Regions from separate parts of the Sporolactobacillus sp. Y61 genome, predicted to be linked through region 2. Evidence: a T-box and tRNA genes for the amino acid it is inferred to sense, from the RefSeq annotation. Region 2 holds a T-box; the other holds one or more tRNA genes.
The links. A T-box is a leader RNA that pairs with one kind of tRNA and senses whether it is charged. The one in region 2 lies ahead of ileS (isoleucine--tRNA ligase), so its partner is inferred to be a tRNA-Ile.
Positions count from the first base shown of each region.

Region 1 (7,743 bases), 1.5 Mb from region 2:
GGAACCTTTGGGCGCCTCCGTTACCTTTTGGGAGGCGACCGCCCCAGTCAAACTGCCTGCCTGACACTGTCTCCGGACCGGATCACGGTCCCGGGTTAGAATGTCGGTATCGAAAGGGCAGTATCCCACCGGCGCCTCAGCCGAACCTGGCGGTCCGGCGTCAAAGGCTCCTGCCTATCCTGTACAATCGATACCCACATCCAATATCAGGCTGCAGTAAAGCTCCATGGGGTCTTTCCGTCCTGTCGCGGGTAACCTGCATCTTCACAGGTACTATAATTTCACCGGGTCTCTCGTTGAGACAGTATCCAAATCGTTACACCTTTCGTGCGGGTCGGAACTTACCCGACAAGGAATTTCGCTACCTTAGGACCGTTATAGTTACGGCCGCCGTTTACTGGGGCTTCGGTTCAAAGCTTCTCCCCGAAGGGATGACCTCTCCTCTTAACCTTCCAGCACCGGGCAGGTGTCAGCCCCTATACATCACCTTTCGGTTTAGCAGAAACCTGTGTTTTTGGTAAACAGTCGCTTGGATCTTTTCACTGCGGCTCAGAGGGCCCGAAGGCCCTTTGAGCACCCCTTCTCCCGAAGTTACGGGGTGATTTTGCCGAGTTCCTTAACGAGAGTTCTCCCGAGCGTCTCAGAATTCTCTTCTTGCCCACCTGTGTCGGTTTGGGTACGGGCGCTGGTTCACTCGCCAGAGGCTTTTCTAGGCAGTGTAGGTTGTGGCCCTTCGGTACTTAAATTTCCCTCCTCATCACCGTCCGGCCTCAGGCAGCGGGATTTGCCTCGCTGCCGGCCTCGCGGCTTGAACGCACGCTTCCATCCGTGCGCTGACCTCGCCTTCCTGCGTCCCCCCTTCACTCAAACGTGTTCCAGCGGTACAGGAATATCCACCTGTTGTCCATCGCCTACGCCTTTCGGCCTCGGCTTAGGCCCCGACTGACCCTGGGCGGACGAACCTTCCCCAGGAACCCTCGGGCTTTCGACGGAGGAGATTCTCACTCCTCTTTTCGTTACTCATACCGGCATTCTCACTTCCAGACGCTCCAGCCTGCCTTCCGGCAGACCTTCCCGGCCTCTGGAACGCTCCCCTACCATGACTCTGAAAGAGTCATCCGCGGCTTCGGTGCTGCGCTTAGCCCCGTTACATTTTCGGCGCGGCGCCACTCGACCAGTGAGCTATTACGCACTCTTTAAATGGTGGCTGCTTCTGAGCCAACATCCTGGTTGTCTGGGCAACGCCACATCCTTTCCCACTCAGCGCAAACTTAGGGACCTTAGCCGGCGGTCCGGGCTGTTTCCCTTTCGACGACGGATCTTATCACTCGCCGTCTGACTCCCGGAGCCTGAGCGTCTGGCATTCGGAGTTTGACTGAACTCGGTAATCCTGTGGGGACCCCTTATTCAATCAGTGCTCTACCTCCAGACCTCTTTCTCCGAGGCTAGCCCTAAAGCTATTTCGGGGAGAACCAGCTATCTCCGTGTTCGATTGGCATTTCACCCCTACCCACACCTCATCCCCGCATTTTTCAACATGCGTGGGTTCGGGCCTCCATCCAGTGTTACCTGGACTTCACCCTGGACATGGGTAGATCACACGGTTTCGGGTCGGCAACCCTGAACTCATTCGCCCTCTTCAGACTCGCTTTCGCTGCGGCTCCGCCTCTCCGGCTTAACCTTGCTCAGAATCGCCACTCGCCGGTCCATTCTACAAAAGGTACGCTGTCACCCCCGAAGGGGCTCCAACTACTTGCAGGCACACGGTTTCAGGATCTCTTTCACTCCCCTTCCGGGGTGCTTTTCACCTTTCCCTCACGGTACTGGTTCACTATCGGTCACTGGGGAGTATTTAGCCTTGGGAGACGGTCCTCCCGGCTTCCGACGGGGTTTCTCGTGTCCCGCCGTACTCAGGATCCACTCCGGAGAGCGCGCCTCTTCGGCTACAGGGCGTTTGCCTTCTTCGGCCGGCCCTTCCAGGCCGTTCGCCTGAAACGCGCTTTTCTGACTCCATGCGGAGTGTCCTACAACCCCAGGGGGCAAGCCCCCTGGTTTGGGCTGTTTCCTTTTCGCTCGCCACTACTCGGGAAATCGCATTTGCTTTCTCTTCCTCCGGGTACTGAGATGTTTCAGTTCCCCGGGTCTGCCTTGACGCCCCTATGAATTCAGTGCGTCATCCTGTCCGTCAGGACAGGGGGTTTCCCCATTCGGAAATCTCCGGATCAAAGCCCACTTACAGCTCCCCGGAGCTTATCGAAGTTCGTTCCGTCCTTCATCGGCTCCCAGTGCCAAGGCATCCACCGTGTGCCCTTTAAAACTTAACCACCGACACAATCATTGATTGTATCCTGGACAAAATGGAATTCTTGACGTGTTTTCTGTATCTTTCGTTATCCAGTTTTCAAGGATCGTCCCGCGTGCCCTGCGGCACGCCGGGTATTGAAGGAATGACTCCTTCAAAACCAAACAAAAGCCCAAACGTTTCGCTATCGATCGTTTCCTTAGAAAGGAGGTGATCCAGCCGCACCTTCCGATACGGCTACCTTGTTACGACTTCACCCCAATCATTTGTCCCACCTTCGGCGGCTGGGCCCATAAAGGTTCCCGCACCGACTTCGGGTGTTACAAACTCTCGTGGTGTGACGGGCGGTGTGTACAAGGCCCGGGAACGGATTCACCGCGGCATGCTGATCCGCGATTACTAGCAATTCCGGCTTCATGCAGGCGGGTTGCAGCCTGCAATCCGAACTGGGGGCGGCTTTATGGGATTGGCTCAGCCTCGCGGCCTCGCTGCCCTTTGTACCGCCCATTGTAGCACGTGTGTAGCCCAGATCATAAGGGGCATGATGATTTGACGTCATCCCCACCTTCCTCCGGTTTGTCACCGGCAGTCACCCTCGAGTGCCCAACTGAATGCTGGCAACCAGGGTCAAGGGTTGCGCTCGTTGCGGGACTTAACCCAACATCTCACGACACGAGCTGACGACAACCATGCACCACCTGTCACTTCGTCCCCCGAAGGGGAAAACCCGATCTCTCGAGCGGTCGAAGGATGTCAAGACCTGGTAAGGTTCTTCGCGTTGCTTCGAATTAAACCACATGCTCCACTGCTTGTGCGGGCCCCCGTCAATTCCTTTGAGTTTCAGCCTTGCGGCCGTACTCCCCAGGCGGAATGCTTAATGTGTTAACTTCAGCACTAAGGGGTTGGACCCCCCTAACACCTGGCATTCATCGTTTACGGCGTGGACTACCAGGGTATCTAATCCTGTTCGCTCCCCACGCTTTCGCACCTCAGCGTCAGTAACAGACCAGAGAGCCGCCTTCGCCACTGGTATTCCTCCACATCTCTACGCATTTCACCGCTACACGTGGAATTCTACTCTCCTCTTCTGTACTCAAGCTCCCCAGTTTCCAATGCCCGCCTGCAGTTGAGCTGCAGAATTTCACATCAGACTTAAGAAGCCGCCTGCGCGCGCTTTACGCCCAATAATTCCGGACAACGCTTGCCACCTACGTATTACCGCGGCTGCTGGCACGTAGTTAGCCGTGGCTTTCTGGCCGGATACCGTCACGACGCGGACATTTCCTCCCGCATCCGTTCTTCTCCGGCAACAGAGCTTTACGATCCGAAAACCTTCTTCGCTCACGCGGCGTTGCTCCATCAGACTTTCGTCCATTGTGGAAGATTCCCTACTGCTGCCTCCCGTAGGAGTTTGGGCCGTGTCTCAGTCCCAATGTGGCCGATCACCCTCTCAGGTCGGCTATGCATCGCAGCCTTGGTGGGCCGTTACCCCGCCAACAAGCTAATGCACCGCGGGCCCATCAGTCAGTGATGGCCGAAACCATCTTTCAGCTCCGCACCATGCGGTGCGGAGGATCATCCGGTATTAGCTGCGGTTTCCCACAGTTATCCCAGTCTGACCGGCAGGTTGCCCACGTGTTACTCACCCATCCGCCGCTCACCTCAGGGAGCAAGCTCCCCTCTGTGCGCACGACTTGCATGTATTAGGCACGCCGCCAGCGTTCGTCCTGAGCCAGGATCAAACTCTCCAAAAAAGTGTTGCTTCTTCCGGATCCCTTTCGGCATCCGGGTCAGTCTTTTTCGTTCATCAGATCCATAGCAAATTGAATTGATCAGGGGATAAACCCCTTAAATCACGCTTGGCTTTTGTTCAGTTTTCAAGGAACATTCCAGAATAAAAAGCAAAAATAATGGTGGGCCTGAGTGGACTTGAACCACCGACCTCACGCTTATCAGGCGTGCGCTCTAACCAGCTGAGCTACAGGCCCACATTATAAAAGAAAATATGGAGCGGGTGATGGGAATCGAACCCACGACCAGAGCTTGGAAGGCTCTTGTTTTACCACTAAACTACACCCGCAAAAAAGATGAATGGTCGGGAAGACAGGATTTGAACCTGCGACCCTCTGGTCCCAAACCAGATGCTCTACCAAGCTGAGCCACTTCCCGATAATGGTGCGCCCTAGAGAACTCGAATCCCCAGCCTTCTGATCCGTAGTCAGACGCTCTATCCAATTGAGCTAAGGGCGCATAATAAAATTGGTGCGGTCGAGAGGACTCGAACCTCCACGAAGTTTCCTCCACTAGCCCCTCAAGCTAGCGCGTCTGCCATTCCGCCACGACCGCATAACTATTAAATTTTTGAATATGGTGCGGGTGAAGGGACTCGAACCCCCACGTCGCAAAACACTAGATCCTAAATCTAGCGCGTCTGCCAATTCCGCCACACCCGCTAAAATGAGCCACGAAGGATTTGAACCTTCGACCCTCTGATTAAAAGTCAGATGCTCTACCCCTGAGCTAGTGGCTCACATTAAGAAGCGACTGTCTCATCTGGAACACGATAGGAATCACACAAGCTTTTATATAGAAGCCAGAAGCCGTTGCGCTTTATCATCGCTATATCCTGTACATTACCCATCTCTGAAGTTTAACGCACATCTATGAAATCAGTCAATGGTATTTTTTTCAGTGACCTGTGCGGGACTTGAACCCGCGACCCATTAATAAGATGGTGCCATAACCGTTTGACGAACGGGTCACAATTAAAAATGGCGGAGAAGGAGGGATTCGAACCCTCGCACGATTCACACCGTCTACTCCCTTAGCAGGGGAGCCCCTTCAGCCAGCTTGGGTACTTCTCCATAGCTCCACAGGCAGGGTTCGAACCTGCGACCAATCGGTTAACAGCCGATTGCTCTACCGCTGAGCTACTGTGGAATAAGTGTTTTTTCTTGCAAAGTCAAATGAAATTATACACAACTTAAGTCCACCTGTCAACGTCGTTCAACAAGCCTCAGGGTTGCCTTGTCCTTTTGACGACCTTAATAATTTAACACAAAAGGAGAGAACGCGTCAACCCTTTTTTTATTTATTTCACCCTTTCCCGTATTTTCCCGGAAGCTCTTTTTTAACGAATTGAATCTTCCCGCCACAGGACGCGCACCTGTATCGGCGGGGATCCATCCGTCTTTTTCTGGAAAAAAGGGCCCCGCAGTTTTTACATTGGTATGTATAGTGCAGCACCGAATGGTTTCCTGTCCCCGGAATCGAACCGCAGAAACGCGAGCCTCCGACTTTTTTCAGGAGTTGCCTGAAATCCGCATCCCTGTGCCTGTAACCCCGTCCACTCAGATGGAGGTGGTAATGACACAACTCATGTTTGATGATTTTTACAAAGGCGTCCAGGCCGAAATACTGAAGCTGCAACACATTAAATTCGAGATAATGACTGTTCAGTAAATAGCGTCCACCTGTTGTCCTCAGGCGGGGATTAAAGACGGCCTTATGGACAAAAGGGCGGTGAAAACTTTTCAGAGAAATCTGCTGTACCAGTTTCTGAAGTTCCTCATCTGTCATTGGGTCTGCCTCCGACGGTGAATTAATGCCGCATCAGGTGCGTGCTGATAGTTTATTATGTGGCAGGAGTCGTTCTGTTGTCAATCATACTTAGCGACACTCTGCCCTTCTCAAGGTCAACACTGTCCACCCAGACAGTCACTACCTGTCCGACATGGACGACATCAAGCGGATGTCTGACAAAATGTCCGGCAAGTTTTGAAATATGAACAAGTCCGTCCTGTTTGAGACCAATATCAACGAAAGCTCCGAAGTCGACTACATTACGCACAGTACCTTCCAGTCGCATGCCCTTATACAGATCTTCCGGTTTCAGAACATCTGCCCGCAGCTGCGGCTGATCCGCTTCATCACGCGGATCACGCCCGGGGCGGCACAGCGCTTCAATGATGTCACGCAATGTCGGTTCCCCAATGGCAAGTTGCGCTGCGGCCCGAGAAAGATCGAGCTGCCCTATCCTTCTCCTCAGCGACTCCTTATTGAGGGCTTCCGCTGATAGGCCTACAGTCCCGAGAAATTTTCTGGCTGCATCGTAACTTTCGGGATGAATTGAAGTTCCGTCGAGCCGTTCGCTTCCGCCGGTTATCCTGAGAAAGCCGGCGCATTGTTCGAACGTCCGCGGTCCCAGACGCGGCACATCTTTCAACTGCCGGCGTGAATGGAAACGGCCCAGTTTGTTTCGCACCCGGATAATATTCTCTGCAGTTGTCCGGGACAATCCCGCGACATACTTCAAAAGTTCAGCTGAAGCTGTATTAAGATTGACACCCACTCTGTTTACCACAGTTTCAACCACAAACCGGAGTGATTCACTCAGTATTTTTCGCGGCACGTCATGCTGGTATTCACCCACACCGATGGATTCCGGGTCAACCTTGACAAGTTCTGCAAGCGGATCCTGCAGCCGCCTTGCAATAGAAACAGCACTGCGCTCTTCAACCTGCAGATTGGGGAATTCTTTCCGCGCCAGAGTAGAGGCCGAATAGACACTTGCTCCCGCCTCATTCACCATGATATAAAAAATTTTTCTGTCACGCATTTCCTTAAGGGTCTCCGCAATGAAAGATTCCGTTTCCCGGGATGCCGTTCCATTTCCGATGGCAATCAGATCGACATCATAGGTCTGAATCAACGAAAGAACCTTCCGTCTGGCCGCAGTCCGCTCTTCTTTCGGTGGCGTAGGATAAATCACGGATACGTCCATCAGTTTTCCTGCAGGGTCCACAACAGCAAGCTTGCAGCCGGTGCGGTAGGCGGGATCCACACCGAGAATCGTCTTTTCTTTCATTGGGGGCTGCATAAGCAGTCCACGAAGATTTTCCGAAAAGATATGTATCGCCTGCTGCTCCGCCCTTTGCGTCAGCTCCTGCCTGAGTTCCCGCTCTACAGCAGGGATAATCAGCCGTTTGCAGGCGTCCTCCGCAGCTTCGGTCAGATAACGGGCAGCGCTTGTTTTCCGGTTTCTGATCAGGAGCCGGCACGCGGTTTTCATCAGGTTATCCATCGAGGCATCAACTGAGACACGCAGGATTCCCTGCGCTTCTCCACGATTGACAGCGAGTATCCGATGCGGAACCATGCATTTGGCCTGTTCCCGATACTGATAATACATTTCGTAGACCTTTTTACTGTCCTTAGCCTGGTTCTTTCCCGGGCTGGTCGCGATCACGCCTTTTTCAAAAATCTCCCGGCGCGCCAGTGCACGAAGCTCAGCATTTTCTGAAAGCCGTTCGGCAAGTATGTCTTTTGCTCCCTTAATGGCTTCCTCAGCAGTGCGCACGCTCTTGTCTTCCGAAAGGTATTTCGCCGCCTCTTCAGCTACCGGGGTTTTAGGCAGTGATGCCAGCCACCCGGCCAGCCGC
Region 1 covers NZ_CP159510.1:281,671-289,413, forward strand. The annotation lists rRNA gene ABNN70_RS01410 (23S ribosomal RNA) at 1-2,324, opposite strand, end outside; rRNA gene ABNN70_RS01415 (16S ribosomal RNA) at 2,506-4,056, opposite strand; tRNA gene ABNN70_RS01420 (tRNA-Ile) at 4,214-4,290, opposite strand; tRNA gene ABNN70_RS01425 (tRNA-Gly) at 4,309-4,382, opposite strand; tRNA gene ABNN70_RS01430 (tRNA-Pro) at 4,395-4,471, opposite strand; tRNA gene ABNN70_RS01435 (tRNA-Arg) at 4,476-4,552, opposite strand; tRNA gene ABNN70_RS01440 (tRNA-Leu) at 4,563-4,648, opposite strand; tRNA gene ABNN70_RS01445 (tRNA-Leu) at 4,671-4,755, opposite strand; tRNA gene ABNN70_RS01450 (tRNA-Lys) at 4,761-4,832, opposite strand; tRNA gene ABNN70_RS01455 (tRNA-Ser) at 5,075-5,166, opposite strand; tRNA gene ABNN70_RS01460 (tRNA-Asn) at 5,171-5,242, opposite strand; gene ABNN70_RS01465 (SprT family protein) at 5,399-5,881, opposite strand; gene ABNN70_RS01470 (Tex family protein) at 5,937-7,743, opposite strand, start outside.
Region 1: it has a tRNA-Ile gene. The T-box ahead of ileS (isoleucine--tRNA ligase) is inferred to sense a tRNA for this amino acid. The anticodon was not compared.

Region 2 (7,743 bases):
GTCTTTGATTAATTGCTGTATCCGGTTTCTTGATTCTTCAGGAAACTGTTCAGTCACCCACCGGTCCAGTCGTTTTCCCGCATCCCCGGATTCTGCTTTTAAACGCGTCAAAGACATACCCGAACTACTCCTTTTTCCCGTCTTTTAAAAGATAGATGATCATAAAAAAGACACCAATCGACAGCGAAGCATCTGCGACATTGAATACAGGAAAACTGTATTGAAAAATATAAACGTGAAAAAAATCAACCACTTCACCCCTGAACAGCCGGTCCACAAAGTTGCCGAGGGCTCCCCCGATGATCAGACCAAGGGCCGTCCCCAAAAGTGGCTGTTTTCGGCCATATCTTTGCATATAATAAATAATAATCACGAGTACCACACCGGTTACCAGGAAGAAAAAAACGAACTGGCCCTCAAGAATATTCCAGGCGGCTCCTGTATTTCGCAAGGATGTCAAATAAAAAATATGGGGAATCAGCTGTATACTTTCCCCGATTGTCATGTTTTGCACGACCAGCCATTTTGACAGCTGATCCACTATTAAAACGATGAGTGCAATAAAGTAATAAACCATCATTCTCCTCCAGACTGCTCTGACTGACGTATGTACTCATTCTGCATTTTAGCATAATCTGCCGTTTCAGGCGATTGAAAAAGAGCTGCAGGTGTTGCTGCAGCCCAAATGTTCAACGTTCCATCGGATCTGTTTCATCAACGTCATAATTATTTCTCCAGCGTTCGTAATTCTGATTTCTCAGGATCTGAATATCATCATCACCATGATAGCCATCGATATCTGTCGCAGCAAAGCCTTCCAGATCATCAACGAATCCCATGCCATCTTCCTGACCACTGTAGGGAGCATTTTCAAATACCATCCTTTGGTCATTGTATAAAGAGACTAGATCAAAGGCGTTCTGTTCATCAAATCCGCCGTCCCTGAATGCCGCCAGACCCGATTGATCCAGATCGGCAATGACTGATTCTTCTGCCGGTCTGACCTTATGATTATGCTCGGGCGTGGTATGCTGAACAGCTGTTCTTGCAGCAGGATAAGCCTTTAACCGGGCCCGCGGTATTTTTTTTCCTGTTTTTTCATCAATACCGTAGGTTCCGTTCTCGATCTTGTCCAGTGCATCCTGAATATCTTTGAGCTCGTTCTTATTCATTTTATTAAATGCCAGGTCCTTTTCCCTTTCATAAAGCTGCGTGGCCGATTCAGCCGGATGATTATCATATGAAGACAGCTCGCCTGAACTAATATCGGATACGCTGAATTCTTTTGACGTCTCCATATCACTTTTCATTTTGTTTTCCAGAACGGCTTTTCTTTTTAATAACTGCTTCTTTATGCCCCTGATGCCAAACAAAAAAATCCCCCCCTTTATCACCGCGTGATTATTGTGCGGATAAAAGAGGGGAATTAGACTGCAAAATATTTAGCCAAAATGGAAACAATTATGATTCGAAGCTGACCCCGGCATAATCATGACGGACGGTCTCACTGCAGCCGGCACAGAGTGTCGGATGTTCATGATCTTCTCCGACTGTCGGAAGAACAGCCCAGCAGCGTTCACATTTTGTCCCTTCGGCAGGACTGACCCGAACCGCATCCTCTGTGTACTGATCTGCCTCTTCTGGAGCAGACTGATCTGTGACGTCCACGTGTGAGACGATGAAAAGTTTGTCAAGGGCCGGCTGGTCTTTCAGCCATTCCGTTGAAGGCGTTGTATAAACCGTTACCGACGCTTCGAGTGAACTTCCAATCATTTTTGAATTGCGTGCTTTTTCCAGTGATTTAAGGACATCATCTCTGACACTGAGAAGAGCTTTCCATTTCTCATTAAGTTGACCGGCATCAGGAACTTCGGTTTTCTCAGGCATATCTGTCAGCTGAACATATTCTGATTTTTCTGAAGCTCCGGGAATAAACTGCCAGATCTCCTCTGCAGTATGCGGGATAATCGGCGATAACAATTTTGTCAGGGCGGTCACTGTTTTGAACATGACGGTCTGGGCGGAACGGCGAACCAGGCTGTCGCGCGCCTGAACATAGAGTGCATCTTTGGCAATATCCATATAAAATGCACTCAGATCAATGGAGCAATAATTCTGCACGGCTTTGTAAACGTTCTGGAACTGATAGACGTTGTATTCGTTCAGACAGGTGTCAATCAGTTCATTGAGCCTGATCAGCATAAATTGCTCCAGTTCAGGCATATCCTTTACAGGGACCAGGTCCTTTTCCGTAAAATCATTCAAATTACCGAGCATAAACCGGACGGTGTTGCGAATCTTACGATAAACTTCTGCAACCTGTGCCAGAATCTCGTTTGAAACGCGGGCATCCGCCTGATAATCCACAGAAGCAACCCACAGCCGGATGATATCGGCACCGAACTGCTTCATCACCTTCATCGGGTCGATGACATTCCCGACAGATTTGCTCATCTTCAGTCCCTTGCCATCCAGCGTAAAGCCATGACTCAGTATCTGCTTATACGGTGCATGACCGGTAACGGCAACACTTGTGGCCAGCGAAGAATTGAACCAGCCGCGGTACTGGTCGGAGCCCTCCAGATACATATCTGCCGGCCTTCTGAGTTCGGGCCGTGTGGTCAGCACACCCTGATGGGTTGAACCGGAATCAAACCAGACATCCATGATATCCGTTTCTTTTTTAAAGACGCCATGAGGACTGTGCTCAGAAGTAAATCCCTCAGGAAGCAGGTCTTTCGCCTCACGCTTGAACCAGATATTGGATCCATATTTACGGAAAAGTTCTGACACATGTTGAATGGTTTCTGTTGTGAGAATCGGTTCCCCGTCTTCACCGTAGAACACCGGAATCGGAACGCCCCATGCTCTTTGTCTGGAAATACACCAGTCTTCGCGGTCTTTGATCATATTTGTCATCCGGACATCGCCCCAGGAAGGAATCCATCTGACTTCATGAATCGCCTTCAGAATCTGTTCCCGGAACGCTTTGATCGAAGCAAACCACTGCTTGGTGGCGCGGAAAATAACCGGTTTTTTCGTCCGCCAGTCATGCGGGTAAGCGTGGACGAACTTATCTTTTTTTAGCAGAGCGTGCACGTTCTCCAGTTTCTCGATAACCGGTTCATTGGCTTTTGCATAAAAGACACCTTCAAAGCCCGGTGCTTCGTCAGTCATCATGCCGCGATCATCCACATTACAGAGGATATCCAGACCGTATTTTTTCCCAACATTGAAGTCATCTTCGCCAAATCCGGGAGCTGTATGAACACAACCGGTTCCGGCATCCAGAGTGACGTGATCGCCAAGGATCATTAACGAATCCCGGTCATAAAACGGATGGCGGCAGACCACGCCTTCCAGATCTTTACCACTGAACGTACGGAGAACTTCAGGGCTTTTCCATCCCAAGGTCCCGGTCAGCGAGGCGACAAGTTCCGAGGCAACGATGTATTTCCTGCCTTCTGTCTGAACCACACTGTATTCGTATTTCGGATTTACAGCAATCGCAAGGTTCGCCGGCAGAGTCCACGGCGTCGTCGTCCAGATAACGACTTCTTCATCAGCATTCAGTACACCTTTGCCGTCTTTTACAGGGAAGGATACGTAAATTGAATAGGATTCCACATCCTTATATTCAATTTCTGCTTCCGCCAGTGCCGATTCAGAGGACGGCGACCAGTAAACAATCTTCTTGTCTTTATAAATATAGCCCTTCCTTGCCATTTCACCGAATACTTTAATTTGTTCTGCTTCGAATTCTTTTTTCAGTGTCAGGTAAGGATGATCCCAGTCTGCACGGACACCCAGGCGTTTAAACTGCTTCCTCTGACGATCAACCTGACCCAGCGCATACTCCTTACATTTCTCCCGTAAATCGGCGACCGACATCTTTTTCCTGTCAATCCCCTGTTTCGCCAGTTGCTGTTCGATCGGTAATCCATGGGTATCCCACCCGGGAACATAAGGGGTCTGATAACCTGTCATCGATTTGAAGCGATTGATGATGTCTTTCAGAACCTTATTTTCAGCATGCCCGATATGAATATTTCCATTTGCATAAGGCGGTCCGTCATGCAAAATGAATTTCGGCTTGCCTTCATTGTGTTTAAGAGACATCTGATAAATGTCGTCTTCATCCCATTTTTGCTGCATCAGCGGCTCTTTGTTCGGCAAATTGCCGCGCATTTTGAATGCCGTTTTTGGCATCAGCAATGTTTTCTTATAATCCACTGTCAAAACGCCCCCAATGTTTTGTCTGTATTGAAATAGAAAAGGTCCTTCCATCCCAAAGGGACGGAAGGACCGCGGTACCACCCTAATAACAGAATAACATGATTCTGTCACCTTAATGATTCTTAACGCGAATGACGCGTCCCGCCTTACTCGCAGGATTGATTACTGCTTTCAGGAGGAAACTCAGGGGTGATTTTCAACTTTACTGAAAACACCGGACTCACACCGTCTTCCGGCTCGCTTGGTTCTGCTATAAAGTTTACTGTCCCCGTCTGCGATTTGCTGAAATTTTCATATTAGTTTAAGAACAGTATATGCAAATGATGAAGGTACGTCAAGCCTGCGTCTTTAAAACACCGTCATCCTGTTTCTCATTTTCAGTTTCTTTTTCGTCTTCAGGCTGAATCGTCAGCTTTTTCCAGTCATCACTTTTCAACAATTCCAGCTGAGCTTCGATCAGCATCTGGAACCGTGTCCGGTAAACATTTGCTTCTTTCTTCAGTTCTTCGATGTTGAGTGTGACTTTCCTTGATTTTTCAAGGGCTTCATTAATAATTCTGTCGGCATTTTTCTTTGCTTCCATGACAATCAGTTTAGACTCTTTCTTTGCATTCTGCTTTACTTCTTCAGCTGTTTCCTGAGCAACAAGAATGCTTTTGTTGAGCGTCGTCTCAATATTCGAGAAATGGCTGAGTTTCTCTTCCGCATTCTTAAATTTGCCCTCAAGCTCCTTTTTCTCTCTGATCAGGGTCTCGTAGTCCTTAATAATCTGATCCAGAAAATCGTTTACCTCATCTTCATCGTAACCGCGAAACCCCCGCGAAAACTCTTTATTATGAATGTCCAATGGTGTTAAGGGCATCCTGCTTCACCTCCAAGGCAATAATCACACAATTTAGTCGTTTAACCTAGTTTACCATAACGCAGACGGATTTTGTTCTTTTTTGTCAATCCTTCAACTGCAAGAATTTTGCTTCTTCCATATCCTCTGAGGGAAATCATATCTCCCTCACGAATTTCAAAATCCTTTTTCCCGATGACCTGCCAGTTGACCTTTACCAGATCATGGCTGATAAAAGCCGCCGTTTTCGCACGTGGAAGGTGATACAGCTCAGACAGAACGGCATCCAGCCTGAGGGAGGCTACTGTTCCTTCGTTTTCAATCCAGCTTTCCGTTTTATGTATAAGTGAAGCCGGGTCAATGGTTCTGCATGTCACGGGCGTTCTGCCGGCCGCGGTCAGATTCAATAACAGCCAGGATTCGATTTCTTTTGCACAGATAAACTGTGCATGACGTTCAGACACCAGTAAATCACCAATTTTATCCCGGTCGACACCGGTTCCAAGTAAAGCGCCCAGAAGGCTTGAATGATGAAGGGATGAAAACCTGGAGGCAAACACCGCCTCAACAAATGAGAGTTTGAACTGCGTCTCATCATAAGGGACATATGCCGGCAGGATCAGCGCCCTCTTTCTTTCCGAACCCGGATAGCCGCCGGAAAAAACGACATGGACATCCCCATTATTGCCGATCACCGATTTCAGTATAAACTGTTGCCTGGGATCAAGGAAATCAGTCAGTCGTGGTTTATAGCGTCGCTCGGTCTGATTTTTCCAGTCGGTAAACCGGTCAATCAGCGGCGCTTCTTCCGGCCTGAAATGTTCATATACAGTCATTTGATGCATCACCCGGATATCATAAGGGCCAGACTCCAGATCCCTCGTGTAGCCATCTGAAGAACAAAAAAGGCAATGATCGGAGAAATATCAATCATGCCGCCAATCGGGGGAATAATCTTTCTGAAGGGTGCCAGGAAGGGTTCACAAATCCTGGCCAGAATCTGACCGATTGATGAATTTTGAACACTCGGAACCCATGACATAAAAATATAAATGATCAACAGCCATGAGTAGATATTGATTAATTTTGTCAGAATTTCCGCGAATAGCACCAAACCGGTCACCTCTTTACTTCTGAGTGGTTATTACTTTCACTCCGGCTACTGATAAAACCGGAGATATCAATATATTCGGGAGCAAACAGAAAAGTATCTTTTCCAATTTTTCTAATTTGTCCGTTAAGGGCATAGCAGGTTCCGCTCATAAAATCAAGGATTCTCTGTCCTTCGCTTTTATTGACCGTCTGAAGGCTGCAGATAACAGTTCGTCTGTTCTTGAGATGCGCCACGATATCCTGAACCTCATCAAAACTTTTGGGCTCAACGAGGACAACTTTCTCCTGACGATGCACATTCTGAAGGGTGATCAGGCGACCACCCTTCTCAAATGATCTGCGCTCATCACGGACAGGCCATTCCGCTTCTTTGTCATGAAGTTCTTCACCTGAAGGATCTTCTACATCCTCAAGATCAAAAAAACGCCGCAGTGTCGTTTTCAGTCCCATATTGACTAACTTCCCTTCAATTCATTTCCAACGAGCGAAGTGCCTATCCTGACGAAAGTTGCTCCTTCTTCAACAGCAATGGGATAATCGTGTGACATCCCCATCGACAGTTCTGTACAGGGTGCATAATCCAGGTGCTTATCTCTGATCTGATCCCGACATACTCTGAGCTTTCGGAACACATTTCTGATTAACCCGGTGTCTTCCGTATTCGGAGCCATCGTCATCAGTCCAATAACCTGTATATGCTCGTATGCCTTTAAAGCGTCAATAAATCCGTTCAGTTCTTCGACAGGGATCCCGTGTTTTGTCTTTTCACCGGAAATGTTCATTTCAATAAAGCATTTCAGCTTTCCGGAAGTCATTCTCTTATTAATTTCCCGGGCAAGTTTCAGCCGGTCCAGCGCATGAAAATAGTCTACTCTGTTGATCACATCTTTAACTTTACGCGTCTGAAGCGTCCCGATCAGATGCCAGATCAGACGGGGATCTTTCATCGCGTCCTGTTTTGCCAGCAGGCCTTCTTTTCTATTTTCAGCAATATGAAACAGTCCTGCATCCCTGGCTTCCAGAGCACGTTTCGCACTGACGTATTTGGTTACAGCAACAATCGTCACTTCATCACGATTTCGTCCCGATTTTTCACAGGCTCTGCTGATTTTTTCATTAATGGTCCGAAGATTTTCCGCAACTGTCAATTTTCTTTCATACCCCTTTTTTCTTTAAACCAGTAAATCCCATCATTCGCCCTGTCTTTCCTTTATCTCTGCGAAAAGAATAAAACAAATCCGGTTCAGAGCAGGTATTGAAAGAGGAAACCTGTATATGCGCTTCAGGCAGGCCGGCATCAAGGAGTAAAGACAGGTTGATTGCCTTTAAATCAAGCAGGAAATGCCCCTTTCCATGCTCTTTTGCCGCTCCCTTCGAAAGGCAGGGCAGTTTCATCATTTCATCCATCACGGTCTGATCGACTTCATAATCGTTTTGCCCAATAGACGGTCCGATGACCGCGTAAATGGCATCTGGTCTGACGTTCAGTTCATCCGTCAGAACCCGAACCATTTTTGAAACGATACCACCCGCGGTTCCGCGCCAGCCTGCGT
Region 2 covers NZ_CP159510.1:2,052,185-2,059,927, reverse strand. The annotation lists gene ABNN70_RS09730 (RluA family pseudouridine synthase) at 1-117, opposite strand, end outside; gene lspA (signal peptidase II) at 125-577, opposite strand; gene ABNN70_RS09720 (hypothetical protein) at 690-1,373, opposite strand; gene ileS (isoleucine--tRNA ligase) at 1,462-4,233, opposite strand; T-box leader at 4,290-4,520, opposite strand; gene ABNN70_RS09710 (DivIVA domain-containing protein) at 4,571-5,098, opposite strand; gene ABNN70_RS09705 (RNA-binding protein) at 5,140-5,913, opposite strand; gene ABNN70_RS09700 (YggT family protein) at 5,922-6,191, opposite strand; gene sepF (cell division protein SepF) at 6,197-6,640, opposite strand; gene ABNN70_RS09690 (YggS family pyridoxal phosphate-dependent enzyme) at 6,646-7,338, opposite strand; gene pgeF (peptidoglycan editing factor PgeF) at 7,346-7,743, opposite strand, start outside.